2 regions of the Xanthomonas sp. SS genome follow, and region 2 is predicted to be linked to the other one. Evidence: predicted binding sites of a transcription regulator. Region 2 holds the regulator's gene; the other holds the start of a gene.
What was found. Region 2 encodes FliA, which starts transcription of late flagellar genes. Its sites were predicted from a motif close to TAAAGTTTNNCNNNCNNNGGCCGATAA; they were not measured.

Region 1 (5,251 bases), 1.7 Mb from region 2:
GCGGCCGCGGCCGAAATCGGAGCTGAGTTGTTCCAGCGCGGCGGTGTCGCCGCGCTCTTCGATCCAGCGCGCGCGCAGCGGCGTCAGGCCGGCGCGCAGGTCGATGCTCGCGTCCGGATCGGTATACGGCCCGGAGGTGTCGTACACGGTGACCGGCGGATTGTCTTCGCCGCCGAACAGGGTCGGGGTGCGGGTCAGCTGGATCTCGCGCATCGGCACGCGCAGGTCCGGACGCGAGCCTGGCACGAAGATCTTGCGCGAACCGGGGATCGGCCGGGTCACCGACTCGGACAGGGTATCGGCCTGCTGCAGCAACGGGCTGGGTACGGCATTCATCGGCATTCGTCCTATTTCTGAGAGCCTGCAGCGAGTGCGGGCGGTTGCGAGCGAACTCGCATCACGGACGAAGCGGCGGCGCGGCACGGACCGGCGCAAAAAGCGCATGGACCGGGCTTGCGAAGCTTCCCTACGCCGGTATCAACCGGATCAGGTTCGAAGGGACTGTCTCAACCGCGGCCTGCGCCGGCGGTACCCCCGCTTCTGCGCCCATTAGACCCGTTTCTGCGGCCGCAGCCAACCGCGCGCAGCTGAATCGGCGCACAACCGGACCCGCTTCTTGTCAGCGCCGGCACGCGCGCACGCCATTGCGGCAAACCCCGGCGACATACCGCGCCTAGCCTGGGCCCCACAAGAACGACGTCTCTCTCTCCCTGCCGCCGGCTTACCCCGGTGGCGTTTTTTTGTGCGGCGTCCGCCGCGACGCTCATTCCAGCACGTAGGCCACGCGCAGTCCGCCCCAGTGGCGGCCGCGCACGTACACCGGCACCGATAGGTCGAACAGGATCTGCCCGGTGTCGCGCCGATACACCTGCAACAGATAGGGCTGGGTATGGCGACCGACGCTGCGCCCGACCCGATCGGTGAACATGCGCTTGGTGCGGTTGCCGACCAGATCGCGGGCACGGTCGCCGCTCAGCGGCTGGCTGAAGCGCAGGTTGTGGGTGGGCACATAACCGTCCGGATTGGCGCAGATCGCGAACACGATCCATGGATGCGCGGCCAGCAGCGGTTCCTGCAGCGGCGGCAGCAGTTCGTCGCACAACGCATCGAAGGTGGTGCGGTACTTGGGTGGATCGATGCCCGCGATCGGCGTGTAGTCGGTGGAAAACAGCGCGTCCTCGCCGATGCGGCCGCGCGCGACCGCATCGGCCAGCGCCTGCCCGATCCTGCTGGCGGCCGCCGTCGCCAGTTCGCGGATGCGCGCGTGCCGCGGCTGCTGCATCGGATCGGCCGGCAAGCGGAACAGGCCCACGCAGTCATGCAGCGTGGTGCTGCCCGCGGCCAGCGCCGCGCTGCGCTCGACCACGCGCGCGACATGCTCCAGGTTGCTGCGGCTGAGCCCGACCACGTGCTCGACCGCGCGATCGATGCCGCCGATCTCTTCGCCTTGCGCAGCGACGCGGGTGGCCACGGTTTCCATCGCCGCACTGGCGCGGCCGAGCAACTGGCCGATGCCGCCGAGCACCTGCTCGGTGCGCTGCGCCGAGGCGGCACTGTCGTGCAGGGCGCTGCCGGTCTCGCCGATGATGACGCGCACGTCGCGCGCGGCGGCGGCGGCGCGTTCGGCCAGGCGCCGGATCTCGCTGGCGACCACGGCGAAGCCGCGCCCGGCGGCGCCGGCATGCACCGCCTCGATGCTGGCGTTGATCGACAGGATGTTGGTCTGGAACGCGACCGCGTCGATCACCTCGATGACTTCGGTGGCGCGCGCCGAGCGCCGCTCCACCTCGCGCATCGCCTGGCCCAGCGCGCGCGCCGCTTCCGCGCCCTGGCGTGCGCTGTCGTCGGCGCTGGCCGCCACCGCGATCACCGCGCGCAGTTCCTGGTCCATCTCGTGCAGCCCCTGCAGCAGCCGCCGGGTGGTCGCCACCACCGTCTGCAGCGCCTCCATCTGGGTCTGCGATTGCTGCGCCAGCTCGTCGTTCTCGGCGACCACGTGCGGCACGTCGGCGGCGATCTGCAGCGACAGCGCCACCGCCTGGCGGATCGCCTCGGCCAGATTGCCGAAGCCGGCCGACAGGCGCCGCCCGGCCATCGCCTCGGTTTCCTGCGCGGACAGCGGCGTGCTCAGCCCCAGATCCAGATCGCACCCGGTCAGACGCTCGCCGACCCGGTCGAGCAAGGCCTGCGCCTGCGCACCGGCCTGCAGCTGCTGCGCCAGTGCCTGCAGCGCCGGGCTGATGGCGCCTTGCGCCTGACCGGCGCCGAGCAGGGCGACGTCGCGCAGCAGCGCGGCGGTTTCAGGATGCGGCAGCGACAGCAGCCAACCTTCCCCGTCGCGATCGCGCTGGTAGCGCACGCGCCGCGCCGGATCGGCGCCGGGTGCCAACCAACTGCCCTCCGTATCGGCCAGCGACGCCAACGGCAGGCCCCACACCGCTTCGCTGGGTTCGCCGAGCAAGCCCTCGGTGTGCACCCCGAGCAGGTCCAGCGCGGCGCGATTGGCGGCACAGACCCGGCCTTGCGGGTCCAATCGCAGCAGCGCCACCGGTGCGTCCGGCAAGGCCGCGGCATGTCCGGCATCGGCGTTCGGACCGCGTGTGAACAACGACATCGTCTTCCCCTCCAGGAATTCTTCCGCCATGGTATCGGCCGCCGCCGTGCAACCTGAGCGAGTACACGCACAACCGGGATCGGCGTCATGTCCGGGCTCTTGCGGATTCAGTCGCCTGCGGCCGCGCCGCAACGGCGAGGATCACAGCCGATGGACGCGGACAGCATCGTGAAGGGAACCAGCGTCGAATGCGCGCAATGCAACGGATCCGGCTGCGCGGCCCCTGGCTTGGCGTGCCTGCGGGAAAGAACCCTGGCTCCGCACGATTGCAGCGCGGGCCGAAGCGCACCATAACGGTACCGTGACGATGCGCCCGGTATCGTTGCCGCTTCGTTCGCGATTGCCTTTCGCCGCTGCTGCAGCGATTCCAGACGGCAACCGCTGCGTGCCACCTGTGTTGCGCATCGCCGCAAGGCCGGCACGCTCCCTCTCGCTTCCTTGCCCGGAGACGCTGCTGCATGGTGTTCCGTATTTCCATCGCGCTGGTGGCCTTGCTGGTGCTGATAGCGGGCCTCGCGCCCGGCCCGTTCGACGACGTGGTGCAAGCGGCGCTGGCCCAGGTCATCCGCGGCGCCGGCTGGATGTATTTGCTGGTGGTATTCCTGACCTTGGCCTTCATGCTGTATCTGGCCTTCGGCCGCTTCGGCCATCTGCGCATCGGCGGCGAAGACGCCGAGCCGGACTTCTCGCGCGCCAGCTGGCTGTCGATGCTGTTCGCCGCCGGCATGGGCATCGGCCTGGTGTTCTGGGGCGCGGCCGAGCCGATCTCGCACTTCCTCAAACCGCCGGAAGGGTTGGCGCCGCAAAGCATGGAGGCGGCGCGCGCCTCGATGCGCTACGCGTTCTTCCACTGGGGCCTGCATCCCTGGGCGATCTATGCGTTGATCGGCCTGGCGATGGCCTGGTTCCAGTACAACCGCAACGGCCGTGGGCTGGTCAGCGACATGCTGCAGCCGGTCATCGGCCGCCATCATCGCGGCTGGATCGGGCAGGCGGTGAACATCGCCGCGGTGGTGGCCACCGCGATCGGCGTCGCCACCACGCTAGGCTTCGGCACGATCCAGATCGCCGCCGGCCTGCACCGCGTGTTCGGCGTGCAGGCGAGCATCCCCGTGCAGATTGCCATCATCGCCGTGGCTTTCGTGCTGTACATGGCCTCCACCGCCAGCGGCGTGGAGCGCGGCATCAAGTGGCTGTCCAACTTCAACCTGGCGTTGGCCGCGCTGCTGCTGGCCGCGGTGCTGGTGCTGGGCCCGACCGGCTTCATCTTCGACACCTTCACCACCACGCTGGGTTCCTATCTCAACCAATTGGTGACGATGAGCCTGCGCATGTCGCCGTTCTCCGGCAGCAAATGGGTGGCCGAATGGACCATTTTCTATTGGGCCTGGTGGATCGCCTGGGCGCCATTCGTCGGTGCGTTCATCGCCCGCGTCTCGCGCGGGCGCAGCATCCGCGAGTTCGTGGTGGGCGTGGTACTGGCTCCCACCCTGCTCGGCTTCGTATGGTTCTCGGTGTTCGGCGGCGCCGCGCTGTGGGCACAGCTGTTCGGCCACGTCGACATGCTGCAGGCGCTGGGCAACGGCTACGAGACGGTGCTGTTCACCCTGTTCGACAGCCTGCCTGGTTCATTGCTGCTGTCCAGCGTGGCATTGCTGTTGCTGACGATTTTCTTCGTCAGTTCGGCCGATTCGGCGGTGCTGGTGCTGGCCAGCATGTCCACCGACGAGGCCGGCGATCCGCCGCTGGCGCGCAAGCTGGTGTGGGGCGTGGCGGTGGCGCTGATCGCGGCAGTGCTGTTGCTGGCCGGGGGCCTGGACGCGCTGCAGGGCATGATCACCATCGCCGCGCTGCCGTTCGCGGTACTGATGGTGCTGGTGATCGTGTCGCTCTATCGCGTGCTGGACGCCGAGCACACGCGGGAACGCCGACGCGATCGACGCGCCAGGCACATGATCGAGGCCTGGATCGCGCGCGAACAAGCGGCGCAGGAACAGACCCGCACCGAGGCTGGGCGCGCGCAAGCGCAGGAGTGAGCGCGCAGGCGGCAGCACCGGCGCGCGTACGGCGGCAACGCGCCGATCACCGCACGCGCGCCGGCCGCGGCACCGCCGCGGCGCAGGCTCAGTAGCCGGCGGCCTGCCCGTCCTTGCGGCTTTCCGAGGCGCCGTAGTACACGCCGCTGGCCGGGTCGCGGAGGATCGCCTGGTAACCGCCATATGGGCCGTCGGCGAAGATCACGCGGTGGCCCTTGCGCATCAGCGCGCGGATCGCGTCGTAGGAAAAGCCGGTTTCCAGATTCAGCTCGCCGCCGTCGCTCATCGCCGTGGCCTGCCCGGTCGGCTCGGTGGATCCTTCGTGCTGGATCCGCGGCGCGTCGCCGGCTTCCTGCAGGTTCATGTGGAAATCGATCAGGTTCATCACGATCTGCACGTGGCCCTGCGGCTGCATCGCCCCGCCCATCACGCCGAAGCTCAGCCACGGCTTGCCGTCCTTGGTCACGAACGCCGGGATGATGGTCTGGAACGGGCGCTTGCCCGGCGCGTAGCCGTTGGGATGATCCTTCTTCAGCACGAACATCTCGCCGCGGTCCTGCAGGATGAAGCCCAGACCCGGCGGCGCCATGCCGCTGCCCAT
Region 2 (5,251 bases):
CCAAGCTTGACGAAACCGGGCGGTTTGGCAGTGCCCTGTCGGTGGTCGCGGACCACCGGCTTCCCATCACCTGGGTGACCGATGGTCAGCGCGTGCCGGACGACCTGCACCGCGCCAACGCCGCCAGCCTGGTATTGCGCCTTGAAGATTTGCGGCGCGCTGCCGATAAGCCCTGTACTCCGGAGCAGAACCATGCCGTCGCGTGATTACGCCAATCTGACCAATGCCTTCCCCCTGTCGGCAACGCGCAGCGAACCGCTGGGCCCGGTGCGCACGATCGCCGTGACCGGCGGCAAGGGCGGCGTCGGCAAGACCAACATCTCGGTCAACCTGTCGATGGCGCTGGCCGACATGGGCAAGCGCACCCTGCTGCTGGACGCCGACCTTGGCCTGGCCAACGTCGACGTGCTGCTCGGGCTGACCCCCAAATTCACCCTGGCCGACCTGGTCGCCGGGCGCTGCACCCTGGAAGAGGTGCTGATCGACATGCCCAACGGGCTGATGGTGGTGCCCGCCGCCTCCGGTCGCCGGCACATGGCCGAGCTGCCGCCGGCCCAGCACGTCGGCCTGGTCAACGTGTTCTCCGAGCTCAAGCGCGAGCTGGACGTGATGATCATCGACACCGCCGCCGGCATCACCGACAGCGTGCTGACCTTCTGCCAGGCCGCGCAGGACGCGGTGGTGGTGGTCTGCGACGAACCGGCCTCGATCACCGACGCCTACGCGCTGATCAAGGTGCTGTCGCGCGAACGCGGCGTGGACCGGGTGCAGATCGTGGCCAACATGGTCCGCGACCTCAACGAAGGCCGCCTGCTGTACGACAAGCTGAGCCGGGTGTGCGAGAAGTTCCTCGGCGACGTGTCGCTGAATTACCTGGGCTGCGTGCCGCAGGACGACTGGCTGCGCCTGGCGGTGCAGCGCCAGCAGCCGGTGGTCAAGGCCTACCCGTCCAGCCCGTCGGCGCAGGCGATCGCCGAGATCGCCCGCCGCACCTCGCGCTGGCAGGCGCCGACCGTGCCGCGCGGCAACGTCGAGTTCTTCGTCGAACGGATCATCCAGCGGGGGGTCGCCGCATGAACGCCGCCGCCCAATACCGCGCCGTGCAGCGCAACAGCTCCAACGACTACATCGCCCAGCATTCGGACCTGGTGCGGCGCATCGCCCACCACCTGGCGGCGCGACTGCCGGCCAGCGTCGAGATCGACGACCTGATCCAGGCCGGCATGATCGGCCTGATCGAGGCCTCGCGCAGCTACGACGCCGACCAGGGCGCCTCGTTCGAGACCTACGCCTCGATCCGCATCCGCGGCTCGATGATCGATGAGATCCGCCGCGGCGACTGGGTGCCGCGTTCGGTGCACCGCCGCGCCCGCGACGCCGCCTCGGCGATCCGCAAGATCGAGCAGAGCACCGGCCGCGCCGCCGCCGCCAACGAAGTGGCCGCCGCGATGGACATGCCGCTTCCCGAATACCTGCGATTGATGGAAGATGCCGCGCGCGGCCAGGTGCTGAGCCTGGAATCGCGGGTCGAAGACCACGGCGAGCTGGACACCATCGCCAAGGGCGGGCCCAATCCGCAGCAGATGCTCGAGCGCAGCGAGTTCGGGCGCGAACTGGGCAAGGCGATCGCGCTGCTGCCCGAGCGCGAGCAGCTGGTACTGTCTCTGTACTACGAACAAGAATTGAACTTGAAGGAAATCGGCGCGGTGCTCGGTGTCAGCGAGTCGCGCGTCTGCCAGATCCACGGCCAGGCCACGGTACGCTTGCGCGGACGCTTGAAAGCGTTCGAAGCGGCAGACGCCGGCCTGGAAGACGAAGAATAAGACCCAAGGGAGTTAGCGGTGAACAAGAACATGCGGATTTTGATCGTGGACGATTTCTCGACGATGCGGCGCATCGTCAAGAATCTGCTCGGCGATCTGGGCTTCACCAACACTGCAGAGGCCGAAGACGGCAACAGTGCGCTGGCTGCGCTGCGCTCGGCACCGTTCGAGTTCGTGGTCACCGACTGGAACATGCCCGGCATGACCGGCATCGACCTGCTGCGCAACATCCGTGCCGACGACAAGCTCAAGCACCTGCCGGTGCTGATGGTGACCGCCGAGGCCAAGCGCGAGCAGATCATCGAGGCGGCGCAGTGCGGCGTGAACGGCTACATCATCAAGCCGTTCACCGCGCAGACGTTGCAGGAGAAGCTGGGCAAGATCTTCGAACGCCTGGGAGCGACCGCCTGATGCAAGCCACCGCCGAACGCAGCGCCCTGATCGAACGCCTGCAAGGTGCGCTGGACGCACTGGAGCGCGGCGACGAAACCGCCTGGCGCAAGGAAATCGACACGCTCGCCGCCTGGCGCACGCGGCCGATGATGCAGGGCCTGAGCCGGCTGGCGCGCGACCTGGGCCAGGCGCTCGGCGAGCTGCCGGTCATTCCCAGCGAAGCCGGCGAACTGGACGACGCCTGCTCGCGCCTGGACCACGTGGTGGAGATGACCGAGAAGGCCAGCCACCGCACCCTGGACCTGGCCGAGGAATGCCGCGCGCTGGCCGAACAGCTGCGCGCCGGCGGGCTGACCGGCGACCAGGGCGAGATCCTCGACAAGATCCGCCACAACCTCACCGAGATGGCCCTGGCGCAGAGCTTCCAGGACCTGACCGGGCAGATCATCCGCCGCGTGGCGACCATCGTGCGCCGCGTGCACGAGGGCTTCGGCGCGCTCGGCCTGCCGCCGAAGGAAGACAAGAAGCCCGATGGCAGCCTGGCCGGCCCGGCGCTGGCCGGACTGGACCGCCACGGCGTGTCGCAGAACGACGCCGACGACCTGCTGTCCGGACTGGGACTGTAATGCCATGAGCGCCGTCCCCGACGACATCGCTGCCGACTTCATCATCGAGGCCCAGGAAATCCTGGACCGGCTCGGCGAGCAGTTGGTGTCGCTGGAGCAGGCGCCCGAGGACAGCGACCAGCTCAACGCGGTATTCCGCGGTTTCCACACGCTCAAGGGCGGCGCCGGCTTTCTGGCGATCAACGCCATGGTCGAGCTGTGCCACGCCGCCGAGGACACCCTGGGCCAGGCCCGCGCCGGCCAGGCCACCTTGCAGGCGCGGCACTTCGACGCCGCGCAGCAGTCGCTGGACTACCTGCAGTCGATGCTCGACGCATTCGGCAGCGGCAGCGAACCGCCGCGCGCGCCGCAGCAGCTGATCGCGCAGTTCGCCACCAGCGGCGAAGAAACCGCCGCGCCCAGCGCCAAGGCCGCCGTCGCCGCGCCGCTGCCCGCCGCAGGCGGCAACAGCGACATGATCGACGACGACGAATTCGAAGCGTTGCTCGACCAGCTGCACGGCGGCGCCGCGCCAGCCGCGCTGCCAGTACCGGCCGCCGCGCCGCGGCCGGCGCCGAGCGCCAAGCCCGCAGGTGCGCCGGCCAAAGCCGCCGAACCCGAACACACCGTGCGCGTGGACACCAAGCGCCTGGACGCGATCGTCAACCTGATCGGCGAACTGGTGCTGTCGCGCAACCGGCTCAAGACCCTGCGCGTGCGCCTGCGCGACGAAGAACTGGACCGCGCGGTCAGCAGCCTGGACATCGCCACCTCGCGCCTGCAATCGGCGGTGATGCGCACCCGCATGCAGCCGGTCGGCAAGGTGTTCTCGCGCTTCCCCAAGGTCGCGCGCGACGTCGCCCGCTCCCTGAACAAGGAAGTGGACCTGGAACTGATCGGCGCCGACACCGAACTGGACCGCAACCTGGTCGAGGCGCTGGCCGATCCGCTGGTGCACCTGGTGCGCAACGCGATCGACCACGGCATCGAGACGCCGGCGCTGCGCGAAGCCACCGGCAAGCCGCGCGGCGGCCACGTGCGCCTGTCGGCGCAGCAGGAAGGCGACTACGTCAGCATCGAAGTGCAGGACGACGGCGCCGGCATCGACCCCGAACGCCTGCGGCAGAAGGCGCGCGAGAAGGGCCTGATCGATCCGGAAGCCGCCGCGCGCCTGACCACCGAGGAATGCCTGCACCTGGTGTTCCTGCCCGGTTTCTCGACCAAGTCCGAAGTCACCGACATCTCCGGCCGCGGCGTCGGCATGGACGTGGTGCAGTCGCGCATCCGCGAACTCAGCGGGCAGATCCAGATCCAGTCCGAACTGGGCCGCGGCAGCCGCTTCCTGATCCGCGTGCCGCTGACCCTGGCGATCCTGCCGACCCTGCTGGTGCAGGCCGGCGACACCGTCTATGCGCTGCCGCTGGCGCGCGTGGTGGAAGTGCTGCACGCGCCGCGCCGCGCGCTGGGCTGGTTCGACGGCCGCGCCGTACTCGACCGGCAATCGCATACCTTGCCGCTGGTGGACCTGCGCCACTGGTTGAACATCGAAGCGCCGGAACTGCCGCTGCTGACCGTGGTGGTGCTGCAGGCCGGCGAATCGCGCATGGGCCTGGTCGTAGACCAGGTCCGCGGCCGCGAGGAAGTGGTGATCAAGCCGCTGCCGCGCGCACTGCGCGGCCTGCCTGGCTACGCCGGCGCGACCCTGATCGGCGATGGCCGGCTGGCGTTGATCCTAGATGTGGATGGGTTGAAGAGCTGATCGAAGGCCGGGATTGGGGATTCGAAGGCTGTCCCGGTGCGGATCGCTGGCTGGCGATGCGACACCCAAAGTGTCATCGGCCTGCCGGTAAGTTCAACGGCGGTTGCCAGCCGCGCTTTCCTGTAGGAGCGGCTTCAGCCGCGACGCCTTACCTGTAACGCGTCGCGGCTGAAGCCGCTCCTACAGGGTGCCGCGCGCTCGCCGATCCGCGGCTCGACCGCCACCGGCCGGGCGTCTCGAATCCCCAATCCCGACTCCCAATCCCGGCCGCCCCATCAAGTCCCTCCCCTCGCTGCCGATATTTCCTGCATGGACAAACTCAGTCTCATTGGCTTGCTGTTGGCGATCGCCTCGCTGGTCGGCGGCAGCATCCTCAAGGGCGCCGGCGTTTCCGCGCTGTGGTCGCCGGCCGCGTTCGTGATCGTGATCGTCGGCACCGTCGCCGCAATCCTGGTGCATACCCCGCCGGCGGTGTTCAGGCGCGCGTTCCAGATCGCCAAGTGGATCCTGCATCCGCCGGCCAGCGATCGCCAGGCGCTGCTGCAGCAGATCGTGGAGTGGAGCAACATCGCCCGCCGCCAGGGCCTGCTCGGCCTGGAGAACCAGGTGCAGCAGCAGCCCGACCCGTTCGTGCGCAAGGGTTTGCAGATGCTGGTCGACGGGGTGGAGCC

Region 1: HEP74_RS04250 (methyl-accepting chemotaxis protein) is a predicted target of FliA. The motif match lies at 2,646-2,672, and genes of this name have one in related genera.

What each region holds. Positions count from the first base shown of each region.
Region 1 is NZ_CP051190.1:1,000,724-1,005,974, reverse strand. It holds gene thiC (phosphomethylpyrimidine synthase ThiC) at 1-336, opposite strand, end outside; TPP riboswitch at 446-546, opposite strand; gene HEP74_RS04250 (methyl-accepting chemotaxis protein) at 764-2,614, opposite strand; gene HEP74_RS04245 (BCCT family transporter) at 3,073-4,650, shown strand; gene ggt (gamma-glutamyltransferase) at 4,739-5,251, opposite strand, start outside.
Region 2 is NZ_CP051190.1:2,670,362-2,675,612, forward strand. It holds partial or broken gene flhF (flagellar biosynthesis GTPase FlhF) at 1-206, shown strand, start outside; gene HEP74_RS11080 (MinD/ParA family ATP-binding protein) at 193-1,077, shown strand; gene HEP74_RS11085 (RNA polymerase sigma factor FliA) at 1,074-1,823, shown strand; gene cheY (chemotaxis response regulator CheY) at 1,842-2,234, shown strand; gene HEP74_RS11095 (protein phosphatase CheZ) at 2,234-2,842, shown strand; gene HEP74_RS11100 (chemotaxis protein CheA) at 2,847-4,580, shown strand; gene HEP74_RS11105 (flagellar motor protein) at 4,890-5,251, shown strand, end outside.